2 regions of the Sporolactobacillus sp. KGMB 08714 genome follow, and region 1 is predicted to be linked to the other one. Evidence: riboswitches for the same ligand, from Rfam matches in the RefSeq annotation. Region 1 holds a riboswitch; the other holds the start of a gene.

Region 1 (6,447 bases):
AATGGGCGGCCGCTTCGGCTCCTTTAAAAAAATAATCTAATAATAAACAGGGCACCTTGTGCCGGGTGCCCTTGATACAGGAGGAATGCTGAGTGCCGAGGGACAGATCAGATGTCATTAATACACGAAAGCAGTGCCGACAATGATCAACAGAATGAACAGCACAACGATCAGAGCGAATCCGCTGCCTGTGCTGTATCCACCATCATATCCCAAGAGAAGCACCTCCTTGTCAGGGAATAATTTAATATATGAATGGACAGGCGGTCGGCGAAAGGTACAAATTGATGAGTGAAAAAACCTATTTGTGAGAAGCGCAGTTTCAGCAAATATTCTCAATCAAATGTCGGCCGCCATTTTGAAAAAATGAAGCAGATTGAGCAGCGCGGACGGTAGAAATTCAGGATGCACCAGATCGGCGGTGCATCCTGAATTGAATAAAAAAACGGGATGACTTCATTCAGGATGATACGGCCGCGAAAATTTCAATGTCGTTCGCTGTGATGAAAAGAAGTAAAAACAGCAGCGCTTCGATGCCGCGATAAAAGGGGGAGGATCAGAAATTTGCAGAACCTTCATATCTTATCATTAAGCCGCGGAATCAGGAGTTTAAGTAACGGGCAATGAATCGAATCGACCGGATTAGGATAGAGCGTTGCACCGCTTTATGATGGCGCCTCTGGATACATGTCCGTGCAGCGCCTTACTCATGTATAAAAATCCCTTCATTTGAGTAACGATAAATTATCCCTGCAATTGGAGATGAGATGTATTGAAAATAAAAATATTTTCAGACCACGAACCCAGTAAAGTAGAAAAAGCAGTGAACAACTTCTTAAGTAAACATGCGCCGATTAAAAAGATCGCTTTCAGCACTTCATTAAAAGATATGGATGAAATGGTAAATGGAAATGATGAGAAATTGTTTTATTCCGTGATGATTGTTTATGATGACTGATCGTGCAGCACCTTTACAGGTGCTTTTATTTTTTTCAAAGAAGCAGAACCGATCTTGATTGCAGGATCTGTAGGTATGGAATCAGAATGATAGGATCGTTACAAATAAAGATATGTACTCGGAAAGGCACGGATCAGCAGCCTTTCGCTAAGATAAGCAGTTCAAAAAATGATTGTTTACTCAGCAGCTATAGCTATTTTATGGCTGACGTACAGATTTGCTGAAAAAAAAACCTTTTCTGGTTTATAATTAAATTAGAAAAATGCACAGGCATGCCAGTCGCGCCGAATCGAGCAGTCGCACAAAATCAGGCTAAAGTCGCACCGAAATGCTGAAAAGCCGCACCGAATCTGAGCGGTCGCACCAAATCAGGAGAGAGTCGCACCGAAATGCTGAAAAACCGCACCGAACCGGGCTAAAGTCGCACCGAAATGCTGAAAAACCGCACCGAACCGGGAAAAAGCCGCACCGAATCCGGCAGAACTTGCACCGAATCTGAGCGGTCGCACCAAATCAGGAGAAAGTCGCACCGAAATGCTGAAAAGCCGCACCGAACTGGGAGAAAGTTGCACCGAATCCGGCAGAACTCGCACCAAATCTGAGCGGTCGCACCAAATCAGGCTAAAGTCGCGCCAAAATGCTGAAAAACCGCACCGAACCGGGAGAAAGCCGCACCGAATCCGGCTCTAGATGCACCGAAACGTCAAAATATCGCTCCGAATCACCGAATTAAACAGCTGAGTCCAAATTCATGTTGGCCTGCGTTGAGTCGGCATGACAAAAAAAGTTCATCCGGTTTATTTAAAGCCAGATACTGCTGCGCACTATCATCCGTTCTCGGTAAGGGATTTTTTAAATAAAGATGTTATCCACTTTAGGAGAAACTTCATTATAAAAGGGGAAGCCCCGTTTATAAAAAAGGGAGGAATCAATCATGATCGGACTGGATCCGTCCGCCTTATCCGAACGGGACAACTATAAGTTTTTAACGGGCAGCATTATTCCGAGACCGGTCGCTTTTGTGACCACGAAATCGCCGGAAGGGGTGCTGAACGCCGCCCCTTTCAGCTTTTTTAATATTGTGACCGACGAACCGCCGATGGTTGCGGTTTCCGTTCAGCGTGTAAATGGGAACATGAAAGATACAGCGAGAAATGCGATCGCAATGAAAGCATTTGTTGTGCATATATCCGATGAACGCTATATCGCTCAAATCAATCAGACGGCCCGATCCTTGCCGCCGGATGAAAGTGAAGTCAGCATTACCGGGTTAACTCCCGTCGAGAGTACCAAGATAGGCGTTCAAGGGGTAAAAGAAGCAAGTATTCGTCTGGAATGTGTCCTTGAAAGGGCCGTCGCGCTCGGTGGAACGGCCCCTCATCCTTCGTGTGACTTATTAATCGGCCGTGTCGTTTTTTACCATATCAGAGATGATTTATATAAAAACGGAAGGATTGATCCTCAAGGTTTAAAGCCTGTCGGCCGGCTGGCGGGAAGTTCCTATACAAAACTGGGGGAAATCTTTGAATTAACCCGGCCTGTGTAAAAAAAGCCTCTGATCCGGATGCGATGGATCATTGAACCGTCAATGCCCGGACTGCTTGAGCCCGTAAAGTGTATTCCAGCCGTTTTGACTTATCATTTATCAAAATCCGAATGCTGAATGGTCCATGTATTTTTGTACCTTTTTTGTGGAAAAGGTTGACACAATTAGATTTGTGGCATAGTATAAATCATGGATATAAGATATATTAAACTTAATCTTAATTAATAATTATTTTCAAAAGACAACTGCATATCCTTGTTAGGTGAGGCTACTGTAAAGATACACGCTACTGCCCAAAAATGTCGAGAGACGCCAATGGGTCAGCAGGTATTACCGGACTAAGGTTTTACTTAATGTAGCTGACTACACGCGCAGAAATGCGGGTGCTTATGCTCAAAGCTTTACAGTGCTAAAACTCAACGAGTGGGGAGGATTCGGTTTTTCCGATGCTTTTAGATGATTTGAAAATCTCTTCACTTTGTTGTGGAGAGATTTTTTGATATTAAGGAGGTGATTGGCATGGATGATGTTCCCGGTAGTAGTCATTATAAGCTGTCTTTGAAACAATCTTATACTGGTGGTGCCATGGCCAATTACCATCCCTTGTTCTGCTGACAAAAAGTTCGGATTGGTAATGGCGATAGATGAGTAACGAGGTGAACAATTATGGAAGCGGAGATGAAAAATGGTACTCATGTAGCGGAAGACAAACTGACTAAAGCACGGGTCGTCAAAAGTCCGGCAGCAGGACGGCTGCTTACCTTTCTAATGGTATTCGGACCGGGACTTATCGTGATGGAAGCGGATAATGATGCCGGAGCGGTGTCTACCTATACCCAGGCAGGTGCACAGTACGGCACAAGATTGCTTTGGGTACTGCTCATTCTTCTTCCGGTGACGTATTTTTGCCAGGAAATGGTGGTCAGACTGGGGATCGCGACGGGCGAAGGACATGCGGCGATGATATATAAACGTTTCGGAAAATGGTGGGGAAGGTTTTCATTGTTTGATCTGGAACTGGTTAACTTTCTGACACTGATTACCGAATTTGCGGCGATATCGCTGGCGTTAAGCAAAATGGGCATTTCCCCCTATCTGTCTGTTCCTGTCTCAGCGATCGGCCTGATTTTTCTGGTTGTTTCAGGCGGATATCTGAGATGGGAGCGGGTAACGATCGTTCTTTGCCTGCTGGATGCCGTCTGGCTTCTGCTGGCTTTTATGTCGCATCCCGCTTTCGGCCGTGTGGCCCATGATCTGGTGGTTCCCGGCGTGCCGGGCGGAGGGATGACAGGCAATCTGGTCTTTATGATTATTGCGATTATCGGGACGACGGTGGCGCCCTGGCAATTATTTTTTCAGCAGAGCTGCATCGCGGATAAGAAACTGCGGTTTAAGGATCTGCCGTTCGAACGGCTCGATACGCTGATCGGAGCCGTGTTCACGGTGATCATTGCCGGCAGCATGATGCTAATAGGAAATGTACTTTTTCAAAAGGGCATCGGTTATCGGGATCCGGCGCAGATGGCCGGCGTTCTCGGACCTGTGCTCGGAAGCTTCGGAAAGAACGCCGTCCTTTTGCTGATGTGCAATGCGGCCGTTCTCGGAACAATGGCTATCTCTCTGTCAAGTTCATGGGCTTACGGCGAAGTCGTCGGATGGGAACACACGCTGCGCAAAAAGTTTAGAGAAGCACCGCAGTTTTATTGCTTCTTTGTCGGGGCCATTGCTTCTGCAGCCGGCATCGTCTTAATTCCCAATGCACCCTTGCAGCTGATTATTGTCGGCGTTCAGGTGCTGGCCGGTTTGATGCTTCCGTCGGCGATCGTATTCTTGCAGCTGCTTTTAAATGATAAGGAGCTGCTCGGGGAAAGATTTTCGAACAAGCCGTGGAACAATGCGATCAACTGGGTGATTATTACGATTTTATTCATTCTTTCGGCAATCCTGGCGGTACAGGTTATGCTGCCCGGCCTGTTTTCTTAAATGAATAGGTAATAGAGTAAGGAGGTTATTAAAATGAAAATGATGAATCAGGCAATGCATAATACAGAAATGGGAAACGGCTATAAGAAGGAATTTTATGTCGTACACCCTTTATTTGATAAACCGGAAAAAAAGTTGAATCCTGACAATCTTGGAAAAATGAAAATGACGAGAAGTGTTAAGTTTTCACTGGTGACACTGCGCTTTTATCTGATCGCCATGGTCATTCTGGCATTTTATCGCATTCTTGAAATGTCCGGAGCATTCCATTGATCTTTTTCCGGGTTTGGAAACGCTGTGGAGTCCGGAGTGAAAGATAACTTATACGCTAAAAATCAGACGAAGAAAGGACCGTCCCGCAGTCGGAAATATCGACCGGCGGGGCGGTTTGTTTTTTCCGAGGATCATGTCCCCGCTCAGTTCGGCTGATTCTTATACAGAAAGTCATAGAAAATGCAGGCGGGCGGCGGGAGAATAAAAAAAGAGAGCAGGCGGATTCCGTGGACCATCATTGGCGATGACGCGAGCGGAACCGTCTGATTTTGTCTGCATTGCCGCAGGTTCTCATATTGCACCAGCGGCGGCTATGATTTTTTGTTTCGTCGATAAACAGCCAGGTGCAGGAAGGGTTGGCGCACTCTCTGACGCGAAATGGAACGGCGGAAGCCAGTAGGTCGGCGGCGGAACGGGCCGGGGGAGCGATTATCGAGTCGAGACGGACAGGCTCTTCCCATCCCCACATGAAGCCGGACGGTGTTGAAATAATGCGCGACTGGCAGAGACCGCGAGCAAGTTCGTTATTGATCACTGCAAGATCAGGGGCGGCCGGCTTTTTCTGGACGGCAACGGCTGAAAAGATCCGATATATCGATTCCCTCAGATTTCTGGCCCGATCCAATACCCTGTTTGACACAATTTTATGTTCTTTCGATTTTTTTTCCAGATAAACAGCCTGCTCTGCGCTTAATAATCCCGCCTGCTGTCCCCAATTCAGCAGATCCCGATAGCTGTTAAGATGCTCCGAAACGTTTGTCTGACCGCGTGCGCCGCTGATGGTGTTGGCGAAGTCCAGGCAGATGGCACCGGCAATATATTCAAAGATTTTTTCAGCCATGATTATTGATTACCTCCTATTGCGTGAAACCGTTAGAATCTAAATTGACAGGTTGCAGATCTTCTTCGTATAATGAAACCATTAAAACATATTTTAGAGGGTTACAAGGAACGAGTCAAGGAGGAGTAATCATGCCGGTAGAGCCTTTTCAAATCCATATCGCTCAGTCCGTGCTTAATGATTTGCGGACACGACTGGAACAGACGAGATGGCCTGACGCTGCGGAAGAGGCAGGTTGGAATTACGGGACCAACAGGGAATACCTGCAGGAAATCCTCTCATACTGGAGCCGGGAATTTGACTGGCGCAAACAGGAAAAATATCTGAATGGATTTTCGCAATTTCGTGCTGATGTCGGCGGGCTGGCGATTCATTTTATCCGCGAGCGCGGCCGCGGGCCCCGGCCCATGCCTCTGATTCTCACCCATGGGTGGCCGAGTTCTTTTTTCGAAATGACAAAAATCATTCCTCTTCTGACTGATCCGGTCTCATTCGGAGGCGATGCAGCAGATGCTTTTGATGTCGTGGTTCCGTCGCTTCCCGGATGCGGATTTTCACAGCGTCCCATTCGTCGGAAAATGACACTGAAAGCGATATCGGACATCTGGGCAGAACTGATGATCAATGCATTGGGGTATCAGCGGTTCGGAGCCCATGGGGGAGACATCGGCGCCGGCGTCGCTACCAGCCTCGGGCGCAGCCATTCCGAGTATCTAACAGGAATTCACATTCTGGCTGTCGGCAGTCCGTTTCTTGGCCGGGGCGCTGCGCCGCTGACACCGGCGGAGCTTGCCTATCAATCCAAAGTCCGTTCCTGGGAACAGGAAGAGGGAGCCTACGAGCACC
Region 2 (6,447 bases), on a different contig from region 1:
CCGACGGGCAGTGTCCAGATAACTGCCAGAAGCGTTGAAACAAACACGCGCAGGGCCGTCAGCAATCCGAGGATGACGGCATGGATCAGTTCCCCCCAGCTGAGCCTGGCGATTTCCAGAACACCCGCGTACATGTAACGCAGAGCAAACACCGCCACCAGAATCAGAATCAGCCACTTCAGAAGGCTTCTGATCCGCCGCATTGATTCGGGAAGACTGATTCCGGATCCTTTTGAAGAAACGTAAACGAGCAGATCGTGAAAAAATCTCCGGATATTCTGATTGATCCAATGGACAAATCGCGCCCTTTTGAGAATGTCGTAAACCCAGGAAGACGGAACTTCCTTTGCTTCCGTCTGCTCATTTTTAAATTTCTGGCTCCAGGCAATGATCGGGCGCCAGAATAACTGATCCACGGCAATGACGACCACAATCATCGTGATAATCGCGTAAACAATGTCTTTGATATTTCCCTCCGCGGTCGCCTGGGCCATGTAGGAGCCGATTCCCGGCAGATGGATGTTCTGATTCAAAACGCTGATCGACTCGCTGGCCGCCAGGAAGAACCAGCCGCCGCCGAAAGACATCATGCTGTTCCAGACCAGCCCGATCATGGAAAACGGCACTTCCAGCTTGCCGAACCGCTGCCAGCTGTTCAGCCGGTTCATTTTGGCCGCCTCATTCAGGTCGCGGGGGATCGTCGTCAGCGAGTGGTAGAAGCTGAACGTCATATTCCACACCTGGCCCGTGAAGATGGCGAAAATCGACGCGCACTCCACACCGAGCAGGCTGCCGGGGAAAAGGGCCATGAAAGCCAGTACGGTTGCCGACAGAAAGCCGAGGACGGGCACGGACTGCAGAATATCGATCGCCGGTATCATAATTTTTTCCGCTGTCCGGTTATATGCCGCAACGCGTCCGTAAATAAAAGTAAAGATCAGGGACGCCGCAAAAGCGATGAACATGCGAAGCAGCGATCGGCCGGCATAATAAGGAAGCCACACAGGATCAAGATTTAAGGCCGTCTGCTGCTTCGGAGAAAAAGGGGCATGCATACCCGACCCCAGTTTTGTTAATAAATAAAGAAGAGATAATAACAGAAAAATGACCAGCAGATCGGCCCAGCCGAATCGAATTTTTTTATCGGCACTATCAAAAAGGTTCCATCGCATCGGTGTCCTCCCTTTCCTGTAAATTAAAAACAAAAACTCTCCGCTGTCAGACAGGGAGAGTTCCAATTTCCTTCTTTGTTCATCATTTGCCGCATAAAAGACTGCTTCTAATAGGTGAAATCGGTGACGCGACAGTCCGTGGGAATAACCGGAAACGGACAGTCTTTGTCTCCTTGAAGGAATACAACGTTTCCTGCCGGAGCGGCAGCGTGCTTATTTTTCAGCACCGCACTCATTATTCTTTCCTCAAAAGTGAAGAGAGATATACCGTTTAAAAAAACGCATAATCGACTACTGCCACCGTCCATTCCAGTTTCCCCCCTTATCAAATAAATATAAAAAGCCCCACAGGACGGATCCCCGGGGGCATGAAGTCAAGGCACAATTAACCGGTTCCCCCTGGTCCAGTTTTAGCACTATACAACGTAAAGGTTATCCTTAGCCACCTTAAGAAAAGCCTTAGTCCGGCAATTCCTGTTCTACCCATTGGCATCTTTCGATCTTTCCGGGCAGTGGCCTTTGTTCGTATAGGAGCCTCACCTAACGAGGGCTATTCATCTAACCACAAAAATACTCCTGAACCTATGGATTGTCAACACTTATATTTCATGGTGCTGTCACTAAGAACCGCGCCGACCCGGAAACGGACGCCGCTGCATTTAACCCGTCAGGTCAAACAAGGGCGATTCACTCACATAAAAATTTCTCCCCTTGATTTCACAAAGCAAGCTTTCGCCCCATCCCCGACGGAGGTTTTAAAATACCCAAAGGAGGAAGCGCGGTTCGCAGAAAGCTCAGGTTGTGCATGATCGCAAAATTTTTACATATTTCTACAATTAATTCCGCTTACATTGTATGATGACGGAAAAACAGAGAACTCAGCAGATTAAATGAGAATCAGACAGGGGAAAAACATCATGCTTTTCAAAAAAACGCTTTTTGTCATTCTAACCGCGATACTTGTGCTTGCAGTGGCCCATATATTTATAAAGAGCAGGGCCGGAGCAGACGATCTGCAGATCTTTGCCGACAGGAAAACCGTTAACGTGTACAGCAATCCGCAAACGCAGAACGGAGGCAGAGTTCTCGAAAAAATAGACGGCGGACAGACGCTTGAAGCGGCTCCGATGAATGCCGACTGGGACAGAACGGTGAAAAAAATCGACGGCCGGTACGGCTATGTCGGCAGTCACGACGTTCTGAAGGATAAGACCGGTGCTCCTCAAAAAGTTTACAGCATCGGTAAAACAACAAACATTTATACAACGCCGTACCCCTCTGGGGAAAAAGATTCTATATACAAAACAATCAAAGGGATCAAATCATTCATTGTCCATAAAATGGATAAAAACTGGTACAAAACATTTATCCGCATCGACGGGAAGGAATATACAGGCTATGTATCCAGAGACGATTTTGATTTCGCCGTTCCCCCGAAAAGCCATCAGTACCGGGCGCTGAAGCCGGACTCCGATGTGTATGCCGATATTTCCGGCAGTGACCGAACGACGATCAAGGCATTAACGCAAAACGATATCATCTACGGGCAAAGCTTCAGCGTCAGCTGGGATAAAGTAACTGTCGACGGACAAACAGGGTTTATCAATGATCATGATTTTGCGCAAGACGATTCATTTAAAGGAGATTCTCTTGCAGCTTTTGGCGACAGCATGACCCGGGGAGCCGAAGCCGACACGGATCGAGGAACGACAAAATATTCATGGACAACGTATCTCCCGGAGGAGATCGGCGTATCCAGAGTTTACAACTACGGCGTCAGCGGTTCCGCCGTAGCCGTAAGAAGCACCCGTAAAGATTCTTTTCAGGAGCGGGAGAGCTGGATCAACAAAGACGGCAAGCATCCCGATGTCATTCTTGTTCTGGTCAGTATCAACGACTTCCGCCATGACGTTCCGCTCGGCAGTTTTAAGGTGAGAAGCCGGACGACGTTTTACGGAGGACTAAGGAATTTCACCGAATATCTTCTGAGCAATGACCCCAAATCCAAGATTATTTATATGACGCCGCTGATTGAAAATCGGCCGCCGGTCACAACCTACCAGCCTAATATTTTCGGCCTCAATCAGACCGACTACGCCGAGGCCATCAAAAAAGTCGCGTCTTATTACGGCATTGAATGCATTGATATGCAGACCTGGACAGGCCTTGATCCGTTTAATCCCGCGATTAAACAAACGTTTTACATCGACGGCCTGCACATGAACAAAGCGGGATACAGAATCATGTCGGCTGAGATATCCAGACGGCTGCTTAGCGGCTGACGCACTTAAAATGCAGACAAAAAGTAAAAGAAGCATCGGCAGCGGGACTCCGGGCAGTTCCGTTACCGGTGCTTTCATCTATTATTTTGAATCTAGCCCCTGAGCATGCGAAGTCCGTTCAGAATAACGAGGATCGTGCTTCCCTCATGACCGACAACGCCCAGAGGCATGGAAATAAACTGCAGAAGATTGGCGCACATCAGCAATCCGATCATCGAAAGAGCAAAGACAATGTTGGTCTTAATGATCCGGTTCATCCTTTTCGACAGCCGGACCGAGTCGGCAATCCTCTGCAAATCGTTTTTCATCAGGATGATGTCGGCGGTTTCCAGCGCCGCATCGTTTCCGCCGCCCATGGCAATGCCAACCGACGCCTGGGCAAGAGCCGGCGTATCATTGATGCCGTCGCCGACCATGCCGACAGGGCCGTATTTTTCGCTCAGTTTTTTGATCTCACTGACCTTGTTTTCCGGCAGACAGTTGGCGATAAAGGAACTGACACCGGTTTCCTTTTGAATCGCTTCGGCCGTTTTTTCGTTATCCCCCGTCAGCATAATCGTTTGAATGCCAAAACGGTGAAGGATTTTAACGGCCTCGACGGACGATTCCCTGACCTGATCTTTCAGAGCGAAGGCACCGATGACTCGGCCTTCCGATTCCACGTAGACCAGGGTACGGCCCTCAGGCAGTTCGCTCTTATGTGTACCGATAAAGGCCTGCACGGCCGCGGGATCGAGCATATCCGCTTTCCCGATCGCATAAGTGCGGCCTGCGACCTCTCCCGTCACCCCGAACCCCGGTTTCACTTTGACATGCTCGGCTTCCGGCAATGTCCGGGCCGCTGTCTGAGTATAAGCGACAAGCGCCTTCCCAAGCGGATGCGAAGCGTTATTTTCTATAGCGGCGACGGCGGCCGTAAATGCGGCATCGTCAGACCCGCTGACATTCAGCATATGCGTGACTTCCGGCCGGCCTTTTGTCAGCGTTCCGGTTTTATCAAAAGCAAGGGCTTTGACGGCAGCCAGCTGTTCCAGATGCACGCCGCCTTTAATCAGGATCCCTTTGCGCGCTCCGTTGGCCACTGCGGACAGAACGGCCGGCATCGTCGAAGCGACAAGCGCGCAGGGCGAGGCGACAACGAGCATGACCATCGCGCGGTAGATCGTGTCGCTCCACGACCAGCCGAAAACAAAATGCGGCAGGAAAAGCATCAATAAGGTTATGCCGATGACAACCTTAACGTAAGTCGTTTCAAACCGTTCAATGAAGAGCTGGGACGGAGCCTTCTCACTCTGCGCCCTCTGGACCAGATCAACGATTTTGCTGAAAAGAGAGTCCTCGTTTCTTTTTGCGACACGGACAAGCAGATTGCCGTCCATGTTGACCGTTCCGGCCAGGACAGCATCCTTTACTTTTTTCAGCACCGGTATCGATTCACCTGTCATAGACGACTCGTCAACCGTCGTTTCCCCTTTAATAATCGTTCCGTCGGCCGGGATCCTCTCACCCGGTCTGATACGGATCGTATCTCCGGGATTCAGCCGACCGACCGACACCGGCCGCTCCTGATTATCAATAACAAGCCTTGCCGTTTCCGGCTGCAGATCCATCAGCGACGAAATGGCGGAAGAACTTTTGGCCATTGAGTACGTTTCAAGAGCGCCGCTGAGCGCGAAAATAAAAATCAGGACGGCGCCTTCCAGCCAATGGTCAATGCCGGCCGCGCCGACCGCCGCAATGCCCATAAGCAGTTCGACATTCAGCTGTCTGTTTTTCATCGTGTCCAAAATGCCCGCCTTGATTTGATAATAACCGCCGATGACGTAGGCAAGCAGATAAATATACCAATAACTGAGGCCGGTCAGCTGACCGAGAACGTAACCGAGTAATGTTAAAAAACCGCCCGTCAGTGCCGCGATCAGTTCACCGTGTTTTAGCAAAAGCTGCCGCACCCTCCCGGGGAACGGAGAGCGGCCGCTTTCGATTTTCAAATCCGTTTCCTCAAGCACATGCATCATCCCCTCTACTCAATTGATAAATATTATCATTTAATAATTGATCTTGCACTATATACCGCTTTATCAGCAAAAAAAGAAGCGGCGGTTATTATTTTTATAATCATTATTAATTTGTATTATCATACTACCATGTATTGCGGCTGTTTCAAATACATTTTTATCATTTATTTTTTATAATTGATAATGATAATTACATTCACCGAGGCTTTTAACAAAGGATATTTTTATAAAAGGTTGCATCTTCAACTACACTTTTTTTAAAAAGTTTATATTAATCATTAAATGATATTCATTATTAATCAAAATGCTCATTGCAATGGAATAAAAAATACCGGCAGCAGCATTTTATGCCGGAGTCGGCCATTTGCGATTTTCCGGCAGAGGATCCTCCGGAGAACGAGACTGTGAATTGAAGAGATTGGTGAATGACGGAGAGTGAAGCAGGTTTGACCTGACGAATTTCAGTTGAGAGATTTCTAATGAGAGGAACCGGCCGATAACAGAGAAAAGCGGGGCGGAAGCAATGCTGAAACCTTTATTGATCGGAGGATACGGGATTTCAAGCGCACAGCCGAAGGCAATGGCGGGCTGGGTTCTATCATTAAATATAATCTAAATCGTGAGCAAGCGGTGTCTGAATCATTTTTTTAACGGCCTTTACATCCGATGTCTGGGAAAGAATCCACATCAGTTTTGTGACAATAGCCTCCGTATTCATATCGCCGGCCGTGATGACTCCCGCATCGGCGACCCGTTTGCCTACTTCGTACAGCTGAATATCCTGCCCTTCTTGAAGGCACTGAGTCGTAATAATCACGGGAATGCCCTTCCGGACCAGTTCTCTGACACCGGAAATCAAGCTTCTCTTTTCAAAAGGCAGTCCGCCGTTGCCGAAGCTCTCGATGATCAGCCCTCTGGTATGCTCTTTTATAAAATCAAAAAACACGGGCGAAAGCCCCGGAAATACTTTCAGCA

Evidence for each region. A riboswitch is a leader RNA that binds a small molecule or an ion and turns the genes downstream of it on or off. The one in region 1 is predicted to bind magnesium.
Region 2: another riboswitch for magnesium. It lies ahead of Q6A92_RS06035 (ABC transporter permease); the one in region 1 lies ahead of Q6A92_RS00850 (Nramp family divalent metal transporter).

Annotation. Positions count from the first base shown of each region.
Region 1 is NZ_JAUUBW010000001.1:177,136-183,582, forward strand. Features, by position in the region: gene Q6A92_RS00835 (YjcZ family sporulation protein) at 118-216, opposite strand; gene Q6A92_RS00840 (hypothetical protein) at 773-958, shown strand; gene Q6A92_RS00845 (flavin reductase family protein) at 1,893-2,504, shown strand; M-box (ykoK) riboswitch at 2,752-2,939, shown strand; gene Q6A92_RS00850 (Nramp family divalent metal transporter) at 3,171-4,487, shown strand; gene Q6A92_RS00855 (hypothetical protein) at 4,521-4,760, shown strand; gene Q6A92_RS00860 (CGNR zinc finger domain-containing protein) at 4,996-5,601, opposite strand; gene Q6A92_RS00865 (epoxide hydrolase family protein) at 5,733-6,447, shown strand, end outside.
Region 2 is NZ_JAUUBW010000011.1:71,554-78,000, reverse strand. Features, by position in the region: gene Q6A92_RS06035 (ABC transporter permease) at 1-1,172, opposite strand, end outside; M-box (ykoK) riboswitch at 1,561-1,727, opposite strand; gene Q6A92_RS06030 (SGNH/GDSL hydrolase family protein) at 2,090-3,454, shown strand; gene Q6A92_RS06025 (heavy metal translocating P-type ATPase) at 3,547-5,445, opposite strand; gene Q6A92_RS06020 (asparaginase) at 6,074-6,447, opposite strand, start outside.